DNA from 3 places in the Glaciimonas sp. GNP009 genome. Region 2 is predicted to be linked to each of the others. Evidence: predicted binding sites of a transcription regulator. Region 2 holds the regulator's gene; each other region holds the start of a gene.
What was found. Region 2 encodes LexA, which represses DNA repair genes until DNA is damaged. Its sites were predicted from a motif close to ACTGTATNNNNATACAGT; they were not measured.
Positions count from the first base shown of each region.

Region 1: a site for LexA is predicted at 2,051-2,068, ahead of imuA (translesion DNA synthesis-associated protein ImuA). Genes of this name have one in related genera too.
Region 3: a site for LexA is predicted at 2,201-2,218, ahead of ACXX82_RS21550 (DNA topoisomerase IV subunit B). Genes of this name have one in related genera too.

Region 1 is NZ_JBTGUV010000004.1:137,692-142,322, reverse strand. Features, by position in the region: gene ACXX82_RS01720 (Y-family DNA polymerase) at 1-1,027, opposite strand, end outside; gene imuA (translesion DNA synthesis-associated protein ImuA) at 1,078-1,956, opposite strand; gene ACXX82_RS01710 (hypothetical protein) at 2,375-4,631, opposite strand, start outside.
Region 2 is NZ_JBTGUV010000004.1:4,780,524-4,785,154, reverse strand. Features, by position in the region: gene rplI (50S ribosomal protein L9) at 28-480, opposite strand; gene rpsR (30S ribosomal protein S18) at 507-791, opposite strand; gene priB (primosomal replication protein N) at 813-1,127, opposite strand; gene rpsF (30S ribosomal protein S6) at 1,180-1,572, opposite strand; gene lexA (transcriptional repressor LexA) at 1,848-2,522, shown strand; gene ACXX82_RS22010 (RNA methyltransferase) at 2,742-3,521, opposite strand; gene ACXX82_RS22005 (inositol monophosphatase family protein) at 3,854-4,631, shown strand, end outside.
Region 3 is NZ_JBTGUV010000004.1:4,675,777-4,680,407, reverse strand. Features, by position in the region: gene ACXX82_RS21560 (AAA family ATPase) at 1-494, shown strand, start outside; gene ACXX82_RS21555 (vWA domain-containing protein) at 519-1,688, shown strand; gene ACXX82_RS21550 (DNA topoisomerase IV subunit B) at 2,356-4,344, shown strand; gene ACXX82_RS21545 (lytic transglycosylase domain-containing protein) at 4,344-4,631, shown strand, end outside.

The sequences.
Region 1 (4,631 bases), 4.6 Mb from region 2:
TTGGGGTTACCTGGGTTGCACTCAGTCGCACGGCAATAATCGGACCACTTAGCTGATAACGGCTAAGACGCTCTTTTAGCAAGCGCAACAAATGCGCTTCATGCCATGCCGGTTCTGCGAGTGTTATTTCCAAAGTGCTTGGTGCAATTGCCTGACGCCCGCGTTCATGTTCCATTGAAAGAACAAAACCAGAGATCGCCAACTGTTGTGCCGCCAGCCAGCCGATCATTTGCTGGATTAAGTGACGTGCGCCGAACAAGACCGATTCGGCATGTTCTATCCGATCTGGCAATTCCAGATAGGCTGAGAATTCTTTCGGGGCTTGCACCCATTCAAACATTTCCGGTGCGACGCCATACGCACAATCGAGCGTTTCCAGTATCCGTTTGTCGCTACGTCGCAGCAATCCCGCGCGCGGTAATCTGCGAAGATCAGCAATGGTGCGACAGCCGATTCCTTCCAGCCACTCTTGATAAGGATGTGTTGCCGGCAATACAGAAAATGGTAATGCCTGGATGTAGCGCAGTGCGGTATCCATTCGGACGCTGCGACGTTGTTTGGGTAGACCGGAACGCGGTACATAACGCGCTAAACACCACGCTCCTTGTGCGGTTGGCGCCATGCTGATTTGTGCGGTAAAGCCGAGCGCATCAATGCTTGCACGCACACGACGACAGAGTACTAAGCGACCGCCGAAAGCGCTCAGGCTGGCGCTGATGTTAAGCAGTAAGCTGGCTTCTTCGGCATGTGTGACTTCCGGTGTGTATTGCAACAATGTCAGCGCTATCGCATCCATTGCACTTTGCTCCTTGACTAAATCCCGTTCATAAAGGGTAGTTTGGGGAGCGATTGCCAGCACGCCGCCGCGCCGCATTCCGCTGCGCACACCGCTGGCGGCAGCATCGGTTGTCATCGTCAATACCTGATCGTGATCCATTACCGCCATCATGCCTGGTGCAGACCAGCGCGGGCGGCAGGTTTCAAGCGGTAATAAAGGAAGATGTACACCAATCCACAAAGGCATCATTATTGGCCTCCTAAAAAGTGGCTGTACGCGTCAGTTCGAGTCAATTCGCGTCAATATTGGTTATGCGGTGCTGGCAATTCCACAGACTGGATTTGTGTTTCTAGTGCGAGTTCCTGGTTATGCCCTTGGTTCTTCTTCATGGACTGAGTTGTCTTAATGTTGATTCTTGAGAGTATTTTTGTGTCCGTAATATTTGTGCTGACTGAATGTATTAATGGATTTGATGTTTCTTCCACTGCATCCGATGCTTCGCTATTGGCCCAAGTCAGGTAAAGCGGTTCAATATGTTGCGGTCCGCGACGCTTGAGTAGTTGTACTTCGATACCGTTATGTGCAGGGCGGAGCAACAGTCTTAACGGCGCAGGTGACGACTCATGGGCCGCGCTCAAAGGTCGGACCATCCACAACATGGTGTTGCTGGCTTGTGCTGCAAGGTGCAAGCGTCGTAGCGCATCGGTACGGATATGAGATTGCCAGAACACCAGAGCACCACAACTACCATTGCGTAAAATCTGCTCAGCTGACCAAAGTGCATCGGCACTTCCGGCGGTCTTTATCCATAGCAATCGATGCGCGGGCAGACCCCAGCCGCTCCACGCTGCTATTTGGGGTAAATGGGGAGGTTGCAAAAGGACGATCCTTCGATTCTCCTGCGTGAGCATGGTTAAGGCAGGTTGCAATAAATGCATTTCACCACTTCCAGCTTGCTGCAACAAAAGCTCTATTAATGCCGAATGGGGCCATCCGCGATTGGGGAGCTCTTGATCCAGAGCGTCATGACCAGATGTCATGACGGCGCCGCGATAAGATGACATTTGATTGCCGCGCCACAACGCATGCGGGAGCGATTCAACTAGCGACTGTGCAGCAACGGATATGCTGCTGGAGCGAGCGGCAGGAGGCGCAATAATATGTGGAGTGGCGGACATAATTTAGCTCAATTGTTTAGTCGGATAGCATTTTTGCTAACTGACTTAATTAACAGATTATTTAAATAGACGAGAAAAAGATAATTTCTATTGTACTGTATAAATATACAGTACTTTTTCAATGGCTCTTCAATAATTCATTAGCTAATTTTGTTATGAGCCCACTTTGAATGCTGAATTTTGCTAAATATTGGCTTTATTTTGTCTGTAGATCGATAGCGTTAGCGGGGTGATTCTTTCCGCATATTGCGGAACCTAGGTGAGTTGGCTTTGCGACAAGTTCGCTTCGATTCATTTCTGGCATTGTTTTCGGTACTTTGGTTGACGAATATCAACTCACCTCGATGTGCTTTTGATACCGCATACCTTCCTTACATCATGCACATGAGGCAGAAATACCATGAAATCTATACCAATTTTACTTTTTATGACTGCTCGCCTCAAACAATTCACGTGCCAGAAATTTTTGGACCTGGACATTCATATTGTTAGGTGAAGCATCGCGCGTATGTCTCAATTTTGTATTTTCAGCACCTACTTTAGGTAATACTATTGACATATGTTGAAGCCATGCGATAAATAGATCAGGCATCATAAATGCCGCAATTTTTTCATCGGGTGGTCCTTCGAAGACTTTTTTGACAAACTCCTGAAAACGTTTATCAGTGAGATCGTTCTTAATACCTTCGGGCAAATAATTCTTGAGGGTAGCGGGCAATACCGTTTTGAAATGCGCTAAAAAAATCTGCTTTGTTTGTGGTTGAGTTCCCGCATATCCCAGAAATGCCGCCTGTGAACTGAGTATGGCGTCGGCGTTCCGACGCAGACCGTTTTCTGAGTAGTGCCCATATTTTGATCTGTCTGCTGTAAGATAAAATTCCTGGTGACCGTCCGGTATTGCCAAATGTGACAACTCATGTTGTAAGGTGTCCTGCAACGAACTGGGGTTGTTGATTGGTGATAAAAATGTTGTGGTTGTCAGATAAAGCTCGCCACGCTCAGGGCCGCCTTCATAAGTGTAGGCTGAAATCGTGTTGGCAAAGAGCGACGCCTCCTGAGGTGCGCTTTCTATATGTTTTTCCAGGTTATATCGGTAATGTATTCCTTGCGGGCTGATTGACGGCGAGATAATGCGTAGCTTATTGATGTTGTAGGGAGCGGCGCAACTGCCAAATTTTGATATTGTTCGTACCAAATTATCTTTGTAGGCCATTGTCAAACTTTCTTCAGCAACGTGAAAAAAAGCAGAAGCATGCTGCCAGAATGGTTGTGGGTCGTTCTTCGCCCAGTCTGTCAACTGACCGGCAAGTGAGTAGCTATTGGCGTATGCAGCACTAATATCGTGGGCAAATTTCGCTCCATAAATAGCACTTATTTCAGATAAGCCTTTGGCACGCACCGCAAATGTCCAGCCTCCAGCCTCTGTCAGTACTGAGGCTGGAGGGGGACCAAATACCGTTTTCCAGAGCCGCGATGTCATTTTTTGTTGCGGCATGATGAAGTTGGTTTCGTAATCATCATTTAAGTGGTTCAGCTCTTTTACCTGATCAACGTAAAGGTCTGCTAATTCGCCATAAGACTGTTGTGTCTGGCAGAGTTGCAGGCCTAGTTTGCACACATCTTTCAGTGCAGTGGCCGCCCCTCCCAAATGATCAGAGGATTCATGCTCTAGCTGTAAGTGTACTTCTTGCCAAAACTGCGTCAAATCCCGCAGCCTATTTGCTGGCACAGTGCCGCGTCCCCATGTTAACGTGCGTAGCTCCTTGCTGGCGGCAGACACGGTCAATTTCGGCTTGCTAACCATGCGAGCGGTTAAAGCGAGAAAATCTTGTGCGAGTTGGGGAATTTTTTGGAACGCATTTTCAATTTTTTCAGCATCGCGTAGCATTTCAAGTCGAAGCAGCGAGCGCTCATAAAAAGGAAGGTTTTTCATATCCAGCGTAACAAGATGATTGATTGCCTTAGTCCGTGCCGACTCTCGTGGTAAGGGCGTGATGTTAAAGCCCATCATGCTACAACTTGCTTGCAAAGTACCAGGTGGCGCTCGCCTCACTCTGCATCGCTTTTCTTCAAACGCCTCAGCAGAAAGTTCTTCGAATGCATTTTTTTGGTTCGGGCCATGGCGATATATGATGTTGCCGCTCTCATCTTGAAAGCTGAAAATAAATTGATCGGCATTAAAATTATCAACGTACATCGTCGATGCTGACCAACCTTCTGGTAAGTTAAACCCCTGTTTTATTGCGTCATCAAAAGAGGTAATAGTCTTAGGAAGCTCAGAGACTGGTGTAATCAAATGATTATTTGTTACGTGCCAGTTTTCGCCGTCATATTTCATATCAAGGCGTAAGTCGTTTGGAATACCTTCTCCCATAACGCGACGTTCCGTGCCCGGTCCAGATTTCTCTTCCAGTAAATAGAATTCGTCTTCAAGCTTGACATATTCACGGCCTCCTAAGCTATAGACGCCGCTTTCTGGCCGTTCCGGCGCTTGGTCAAAGAAACTCTGGTACTCAAGCTTGCGCACCGCGTTGAGAATTTTGTTGTTGTACAACATATCCGCTACGTCCGATGACGATGAGAGTTGTGGAAAGTTTTTCATGAACCTGGAAAAAACTTGCGGATCTTCATCGACCAGATGTCCATATCCTTTAAACCATTGCTCAGTCTGCAAT
Region 2 (4,631 bases):
CAAATACTCGTAGCGCACTCAATCAAATTAAGCGTGCTCGCCGATCACAGCAACAGTCACATCAACCAGGACGTCAGTGTGCAAAGATACAGCAACGGCGTGGTCGCCAACGATCTTCAAAGGACCGACTGGCAAACGCACTTGCGATTTTTCAACAGCAAAACCTTGCTTGGTCAACGCTTCAGCGATATCAGCATTGGTAACAGAACCGAACAAACGGCCATCAACACCTGATTTTTGCGAAATCTTCACGGTCAAACCGTTCAATTTTTCGCCTTGCGCTTGGGCGGCTGCCAATTTAGCAGCTGCAGTTTTTTCCAACTCTGCGCGTTTAACTTCAAATTCAGCAATTGCTGAAGTTGTAGCACGGCGAGCAAGACGTTGTGGAATTAGAAAGTTACGTGCATAACCATCTTTTACACGAACGACTTCACCAAGATTGCCGACATTAACGACTTTTTCTAACAGAATAATTTGCATGTTTTTCTCCTATTTCAAGTCGTCAATTAAACGTTGTGCAGATCGGTGTAAGGCAACAACGCAAGGAAACGCGCGCGTTTGATCGCGGTGTCAACTTGACGTTGGTAAATTGCCTTAGTACCTGTCAGGCGTGCTGGCATAATTTTGCCATTTTCCTGAACAAAATCTTTCAACGTATCGACGTCTTTGTAATCAACGCTAGCAACGTGTGCTGCTGTGAAACGACAAAACTTTTTACGCTTGAACAGCGGGTTTTGTTGTTGACGCTTGTTTTTCAGTTTGCTTTTATCGAACTTTTTACCGAATGCCATTTGAGGCTCCTGTATAAATAATTAGGCCGCAGTTTCAGCTGCAGCAAATTCAGTGATGTGAAATACCAGACTTTTACCGTTGCGACTCTTGCGTGCCAAAAATCCTGTGAACCAGTACTGACCACCCAATACCGTCTGATTGAATCGCCCCGATATCTCGCCTATGGCAAGAGCGGCAATTTCGAACTCAACCTGACGTTGGATACCCGCTTCATGTGGTGACGAACGACTCAGCAATATTGCTGAAACGATCGGGATACCCGCTGGCGTATAACGCAATACTTCGCGCTCTGCGATTTCGGCAACCAATTGAAGCGCGTTGTTGAGTTGATTCACTCCGGTCTATTTGGAAAATGGTGACGCAATGAATGCAAGTTAATCGGCAAAATTAGGCGGCTGCCGGGGCTGATGCTGGCGCAGCTGGTGCTTCAGTACGATGGCTTTTAGCAGCATCTTCCTTTTGCACAGCCTTCATCATTGGCGATGGGCCAGTTTCAGCTTTTTTCAGCTTGACCGTCAGGTGACGCAAAACAGCATCATTGAACTTAAAGCCAGTTTCGATTTCGGTCAGTGTTTCGCTGTCGCATTCGATGTTCAAGCAAACATAGTGTGCTTTTGCCAATTTTTGGATCAGGTAAGCCAATTGACGGCGACCCCAATCTTCAACGCGATGAACGATACCGCCACGTGTAGTGACAATACCCTTATAGCGTTCGATCATTGCAGGCACTTGCTCGCTTTGATCCGGATGGACGATAAACACGATTTCATAATGACGCATGTAAGCTCCTTTTTGGACTGTTGAAAATAGCCCACCCCGGCGTCAAGACGAGTGTGGGAAGAGGAAAGTCGATAACTATACAGTGAAATCCTTCAAAACTCAATGCTCAATACACATGATCGTCATACAGACAAATAGATTGTCAAATTTACTTGCATTCAACTGAATACTGTACAAAAATACAGACTGTTTATATACACAGTTCGCCGGTAGCATAAATCGCAGCATGAACGCCATATTCTCGCACCAGCCCTTATTCGACAACCGCTATCAATATGATCAAATTAACTGCACGCCAACAACAAATACTTGATCTCATCAGGGATGCTATTGAGAACACGGGTTTCCCTCCGACTCGCGCTGAAATCGCATCCGAGTTAGGATTTCGCTCAGCCAATGCAGCTGAAGAGCATTTGCAGGCGCTTGCACGCAAAGGCGCCATCGAAATTTCTCCGGGGACGTCTCGCGGAATACGGCTTCTTGCAAAAGGCCCTAGCCCGACTAGTAAGCGCAATAATGATGACATCGGGCAGCAATTTACCTTACCCCATCCTGCATTAATGCAACTCAATCTTCCATTGGTGGGACGCGTGGCTGCCGGATCACCAATCCTGGCACAGGAACACGTTCAGGCACGATACAACATTGATCCTACCTTTTTTAGCGATAAACCGGATTACTTGCTGAAGGTACGCGGCATGTCTATGCGTGATGCCGGTATTCTTGATGGGGATCTACTAGCTGTCAAAAAAACGGAATCAGCGAGAAACGGTCAAATAGTCGTAGCACGACTGGGCGATGACGTCACCGTCAAGCGATACAAAAAAACTGGCTCTTCGATACAACTACTACCAGAAAATCCAGAATTTGAACCGATCATTGTCAGCGAAGATCAAGATGACTTTGCGTTAGAAGGCTTAGTGGTGGGATTAATGCGGAACTGGGGCTAATCCTTAAAAATGCAATTATCGGCTCGATCAGAGCTGATAATTGCAAGCGTATCAAGGCGCACTTTTTAATGAAGACGTAAGCTAATTAACCTAAATAGCGCATTTGAAAGCCCCTCTCAGGATGAAAAGCGGCATCTCTTAGCGTTAATCAAAACTACTCAAAAATTCCTTAATTACTTTTGAAGCAATAATTTTTAACACCCGGAAAAAATTTCTCCATCAATCAAGACGCCGCCGCTTAGTCAAAATCTGATTAGCGATACCGCGCAAAATATTCACCTCTTCAGTTTCCAACCCTGCGCGTGCAAACAAACGCTTCAGGCGTGGCATCAATTTTTTCGGATGTGCCGGATCGAGAAAATCGATTTCAATCAGTGCTTTTTCCAAATGGGCAAACATACCTTCAATCTCAATCAGATTAGCGGTATCGCCGTGAAATCCGATCTCGTCACTTGACTCACTCTCGCCAGGCGGTTGTTCAGCGCTAGCCGCGACCCGAAACTCATAAGCTAATACTTGCACCGCTTGCGATAAATTTAAGGAGGAATAATCGGGATTCGCCGGAATGTTAATTAATACATTACATTTCTCGACGATTTCATTCGGCAAACCATAGCGCTCGCTTCCAAATAATATTGCCCCAGTCAGGGTTTTATCTGTCGCTAGTTGCGCCGCCACCGCTCTTGGTGCCATCACAGGTGGAGAAAACTCGCGGAGGCGCGCACTTAGCGCAGCTGCATAATTGCACCCGATCAAGGCCTGTTCGACAGTCTCGACGATTCTGGCTGACGATAGAATATCTTGCGCACCGCTTGCTAATGCAATTGCCTCATCACGCTGTAAAACGTCCGGATAGCGGGGATTCACCAGGACCAGCTCGGAAAATCCCATTGTTTTAATAGCACGTGCAGCTGCGCCAACATTGCCGGGACTACTGGTATCAACCAGTACAAAGCGTAGGCGATTGAAAAGAGACGTGTTGGTTTTTGTCAGGTTCATTTAAAATAGCGTCATTCGCAGGTTAATTTTCAGGAAACGCTGATGTTTAGTGTCTTGGAGTATTAGCCGGGAGCCTGTCGGTCTGACCGGATCAAAGTGAAAAATGCACTGAACGAGGACAGATTTTGCCAGATTCGCAGCACCGATAGCCAGCTATTGGTCGAGAAACTGATGAAACATGACCTGACCAGATCATTTTTCAGCCGATTCCGCATAGCCCGTCAGGCCCTTGTTACCGTCAAGACGGCCTGCATCGCTCATTATTAATAATATAGGTTGGTTCTGTTCCCATTAGGCACAGTGCCGCCATTTTAACGGAACCGAATCCAGATATGCATCCTATGCTCAATACGGCCATCAAGGCCGCCCGTCGTGGTGCCGCAGTCATTTCGCGCGCCTCCTTCGATCTCGACCTGCTTCAGGTAGAAAAAAAAGCACATAACGATTTTGTCACTGAAGTTGATAAAAATGCCGAAGCGGCAATTATTGACATTTTGAAGAACGCCTATCCAGACCACGCCATATTGGCCGAAGAGTCCGGTGCGTCCGACAATCTACATGACGAAAACGAAAACGTCTGGATTATCGATCCAATCGATGGCACTACCAACTTCATCCATGGCTTTCCACAATACTGCGTGTCGATTGCGTTACAGCATCGTGGACAAATTACCCAAGCCGTCATCTATGACCCAACTCGTAATGATTTATTTACCGCTAGCAAGGGCGCTGGCGCTTACTTAAATGAAAAACGTATCCGTGTCAGCAAACGCACTCGCATTGCAGATGGCTTGATTGGAACCGGCTTTCCTTTCCGCGAGACCGAAGGGCCGGTCATGGACGAGTACATGAAAATGTTCCGCGTAATGACACAAAACTGCGCTGGTCTGCGCCGCCCCGGCTCGGCTGCGCTCGATCTGGCATACGTTGCAGCGGGTCGCCTGGATGGTTTTTTTGAAAAAGGTTTAAAACCGTGGGACATCGCGGCTGGTACTTTGCTGATTACGGAATCTGGCGGTATCGTCGGTAACTTTGTTGGGGATTCTGATTACCTCTACAAAGGCGACGTATTGGCTGGCAACCCTAAAATATTCGCACAATTGGTTAGTT
Region 3 (4,631 bases), 100 kb from region 2:
TAGACAAAGCCGATATTGAGTTCCCCAATGATTTGTTACGAGAACTTGATCGGATGGAGTTTTACGTCTACGAAACCCGTGAAATGGTAAAGGCCAAATTTAGACCCTTGGTCATTATTACATCGAATAATGAGAAAGAATTACCGGACGCTTTTCTGCGTCGATGTTTCTTTCATTACATTAAATTTCCCGACAAAGAAACCATGCGCGATATCGTCGACGTGCATTTTCCGCAATTGAAGAAAGATTTATTGGCGCAGGCGCTCGAAACATTCTATCAAGTGCGTGAAGTTGCCGGTCTGAAGAAAAAACCATCTACCTCAGAATTACTGGATTGGCTAAAATTATTACTGGCTGAAGATATTCCGGCCTCTGCTCTGCAAAGTAGCGACATCAAGACCATTGTCCCGCCTTTGCATGGCGCGTTACTTAAAAACGAACAGGACGTGCATTTGTTTGAGCGCTTAGTGTATATGGCGCGCAAAAACCGTTAATGTGAAACATTCTGCGAAACTCTAATGCTGATCGATTTTTTCTACACACTTAAAAACGCCAAAATTCCTGTATCAATCAAGGAGTTTTTGATTTTGCTGGAAGCATTGCAAAAGCATGTGATCACGCCATCGCTGGATAATTTTTATTATTTGGCGAGAACGACATTGGTCAAAGACGAAGCGCACTACGATAAATTCGATAAGGCATTTGGATTGTATTTCAAAGGCATTCAGGCGATTTTTGATAAAAACCCTGAGATACCTGCCGAGTGGTTGGCGCAGCGCATGAAGCGGGATCTGACGCCTGAACAGTTGGCGCAGCTTGAAAAATTTGGCTACGACAAGCTCATGGATCGCATCAAAGAGCTACTTGAAGAACAAAAAGGTCGTCATGAAGGCGGAAACAAATGGATCGGCACGGGTGGCACATCGCCATTCGGCCATGGCGGCACCAATCCTGAAGGCATCCGTATGGGCGGCAGCGGCGGCAATCGCACTGCTGTAAAGGTGTGGGAAGCCCGCGCCTACAAAGACTATGATGACGAGCGTGAGCTCAATACCCGCAACATCAAAGTCGCCCTGCGTCGACTGCGTCGATTTGCCCGCGAAGGCGTGGCGGAAGAATTAGCGCTGGACGACACTATTCGGGCCACCGCAAACAATGCGGGCTATCTGGATATCAGAATGCAGGCAGAGCGAAAAAACAACATTAAAGTACTGATGTTGCTCGATGTCGGCGGCAGTATGGACGATCATATTGCTCGTACCGAGGAATTATTTTCGGCCGCTAAGACCGAATTCAAAAACATGGATTTCTTCTATTTCCATAACTGCGTCTACGACTATGTCTGGAAAAACAATCATCGTCGTCATGCGGAACGGTTCCCCACCTGGGATATTCTGCGCAAATACAAACCTGACACCAAGCTGATTTTTGTCGGTGACGCTACCATGAGTCCTTATGAAATTTTGCAACCAGGTGGCTCGGTTGAATATAATAATGACGAAGCTGGCGCCGATTGGTTGCAGCGTTTCACTAATGCCTTTCCAAAATTCATCTGGCTAAATCCTGAGCCAGAAGGTCTTTGGCAATACCGGCAATCGGTAGAAATAGTGAAGCAGTTGATGAGCAATCGCATGTTCGGACTGACTATCGATGGGTTGGAACGTGGGATGCGATTGTTAAGCAAGTGATACAAGGGTAAATAACGCTGTGTTGAACTGAAAAACTCTGCCAGCTTGCTCGCTAGCTTGTTAGCGCCAATTCACAGATGGTGCGGCGACTTTTGGTGCAACGTATTCGATTAGTCTACGTACCGATAATCACACTCTTACGTCGTCGTAAAAGCGTGCAAAAAATGGATGTTAGACTGAGAAGATGCGCTAAAATCAATGGCTAGAGAGTATGTGTCTGCCATTCTTTTACCTCCACAGTCTTACGGCTTGTGATCAGTTTTCTAAGATGCCTGAATTATCCATCTTCGCCATCGAAGAGCAAACTTTCAATTTTCTGTCACGTCCATATAATGGGGGGAAGTGCTGAAAGCTAGCGACCAAAACTGTAGATTTTGATAATTTCATCAACACCACGGTATGGTCTAACCTATTTTCTTGAATGTTTACGTATTTTGAAGACGGTGGTTGTCATGACCCCCTTTCAGAAATTTATTAAAAAACAACAAGCAGCCGCATTTTAGCTGGTTCAAACTGTTTTTGCATCGAGAAACGACCTATTCTGGAGCTGCGTCGATTTTTTCATTAGAATGCGTTCTTGTAGAGATTTCCCTCATTTTGATATTACTTGTTTTTTGTCTTAATTTACTAAAAGACAAGTATTAAAACTGCACCCCAACTGAATTGCATGGCAACTAAAAAATCTCCGATTTCCGACTACAGTGAATCATCCATCCGCGTCCTAAAGGGACTGGAGCCTGTCAAACAACGTCCCGGCATGTACACGCGGACCGAAAATCCACTCCATATCATTCAAGAAGTGATTGATAACGCCTCCGATGAGGCGCTGGGCGGCTATTGCAAAAATATTCTGGTGACGTTAAATGTCGACGGTAGCGTCAGCGTCGAAGATGATGGCCGAGGCATACCCGTTGGTATGCACCCGGAGGAAAAAGTCCCTACCGTCGAAATTGTATTCACGCGCCTGCACGCCGGCGGCAAATTCGATAAAGGTAGCGGTGGCGCTTACGCATTCTCCGGTGGCCTCCACGGTGTCGGTGTTTCCGTCACCAATGCACTTTCCACGCGACTTGAAATCACCGTCTGGCGTGAAGGCGGCGTTCATCAACTGGCGTTTGCCGGTGGCGATCTCATTGAGCAGTTAAAAACCCGGCCCCAAACACGCGACGACAAAAAAAGCGGCACACGCGTTACTGCATGGCCAGACCCAAAATATTTTGACTCGCCCGCAATCTCACAACCGGAATTGCAGCGTCTGCTGCGCTCAAAAGCGGTTTTGCTTCCGGGCGTCAAAGTCACCCTTCTCAACGCCAAAACCAATGATAGCCAAACCTGGCAGTACGACCAAGGGTTACGCGGCTATCTGATGGAGTCGTTAGCGCAATCGTCTAGCTCTGAGCCGCTAATACCGCTGTTTGAAGGCGAACAATACGCCACTGCAGAAACCGACGGATTTGCTGAAGGCGAAGGTGCGGCATGGGTCGTGGCGTGGACTGAAGATGGCGGTATCGTCCGTGAATCGTATGTCAACCTGATTCCAACCTCGGCTGGAGGAACGCATGAATCCGGTCTGCGCGAAGGGCTGTTTGGTGCAGTGAAGAATTTCGTTGACATGCACTCACTGTTACCGAAAGGTGTCAAACTGCTACCGGAGGATGTATTCGCCCGCGTATCGTTTGTTTTATCGGCCAAAGTGTTAGATCCACAATTTCAGGGGCAGATCAAAGAGCGTCTGAATTCGCGTGATGCGGTAAAGTTGATCTCGACTTATACTAAACCAGCGCTAGAATTATGGCTCAATCATCACGTCGAATACGGTAAAAAACTTGCCGAGCTCGTTATCAAGCAGGCGCAAAATCGTTTACGTTCAACCCAAAAAGTTGAAAAGAAAAAAACCTCGGGTATTGCCGTGTTACCTGGCAAACTGACAGATTGCGAATCCAGCGATATTAGTCGTAACGAGTTATTTCTGGTCGAGGGTGATTCAGCTGGCGGCTCCGCAAAAATGGGACGTGATAAAGAGTTTCAAGCGATTCTTCCTCTGCGTGGAAAAGTGCTGAACTCGTGGGAAACTGAGCGCGACCGCCTATTTGCGAATAATGAAATCCACGATATGGCGGTTGCTATCGGGATCGATCCCCATAGCAAAAATGACACAGTCGATTTCAGCACGCTCCGTTACGGAAAGATCTGCATATTGTCAGATGCGGACGTCGATGGATCACATATTCAAGTGTTGCTGCTAACGCTGTTTTTCCGCCACTTTCCACAGCTTATTGATCGTGGGCATATTTGCGTTGCACGGCCACCATTATTTCGGGTTGACGCACCCGCCCGCGGGAAAAAACCTGCACAAAAAATTTACGCATTAGACAACGGTGAACTCACTGCGATCGAAGATAAGCTGCGTAAAGATGGCGTCAAGGACGGGTCTTGGACCATTTCTCGCTTTAAAGGTTTGGGTGAGATGAACGCCGGGCAGTTGTGGGAAACCACCATGAATCCGGATACGCGTCGCTTGCTACCCATTATGCTCGGGGCGTTTGATCTGGAGGCGTCCGAAAATCGCTTTAATATGTTGATGGGCAAAGGCGAAGCCTCAGCACGTCGGGCATGGATTGAAGAGCACGGCAACGAAGCCGAGGCCGACATCTAATGAAACCTTCGGCACACATACGTCGACTGATACTTTCACTGACTTTCATGTCAGTACTGGTCACAGTCAACGCACGTGCCGATATTTATGGTTTTATCGACGAGCAAGGCGTCGGGCATTTTGCTACAGAAAAGATCACTGACCGTTACCAGTTATACATGCGAGGAAATGCGACCTTTGACTCCTCGAATTTCTTCTCCCATAAAGACCAACGAGTAGTCGGCCTGGATTCAAACTTCACAAAGACGCCGCTATATCGCTATCTATCGCAACATGCCGGTACTAAA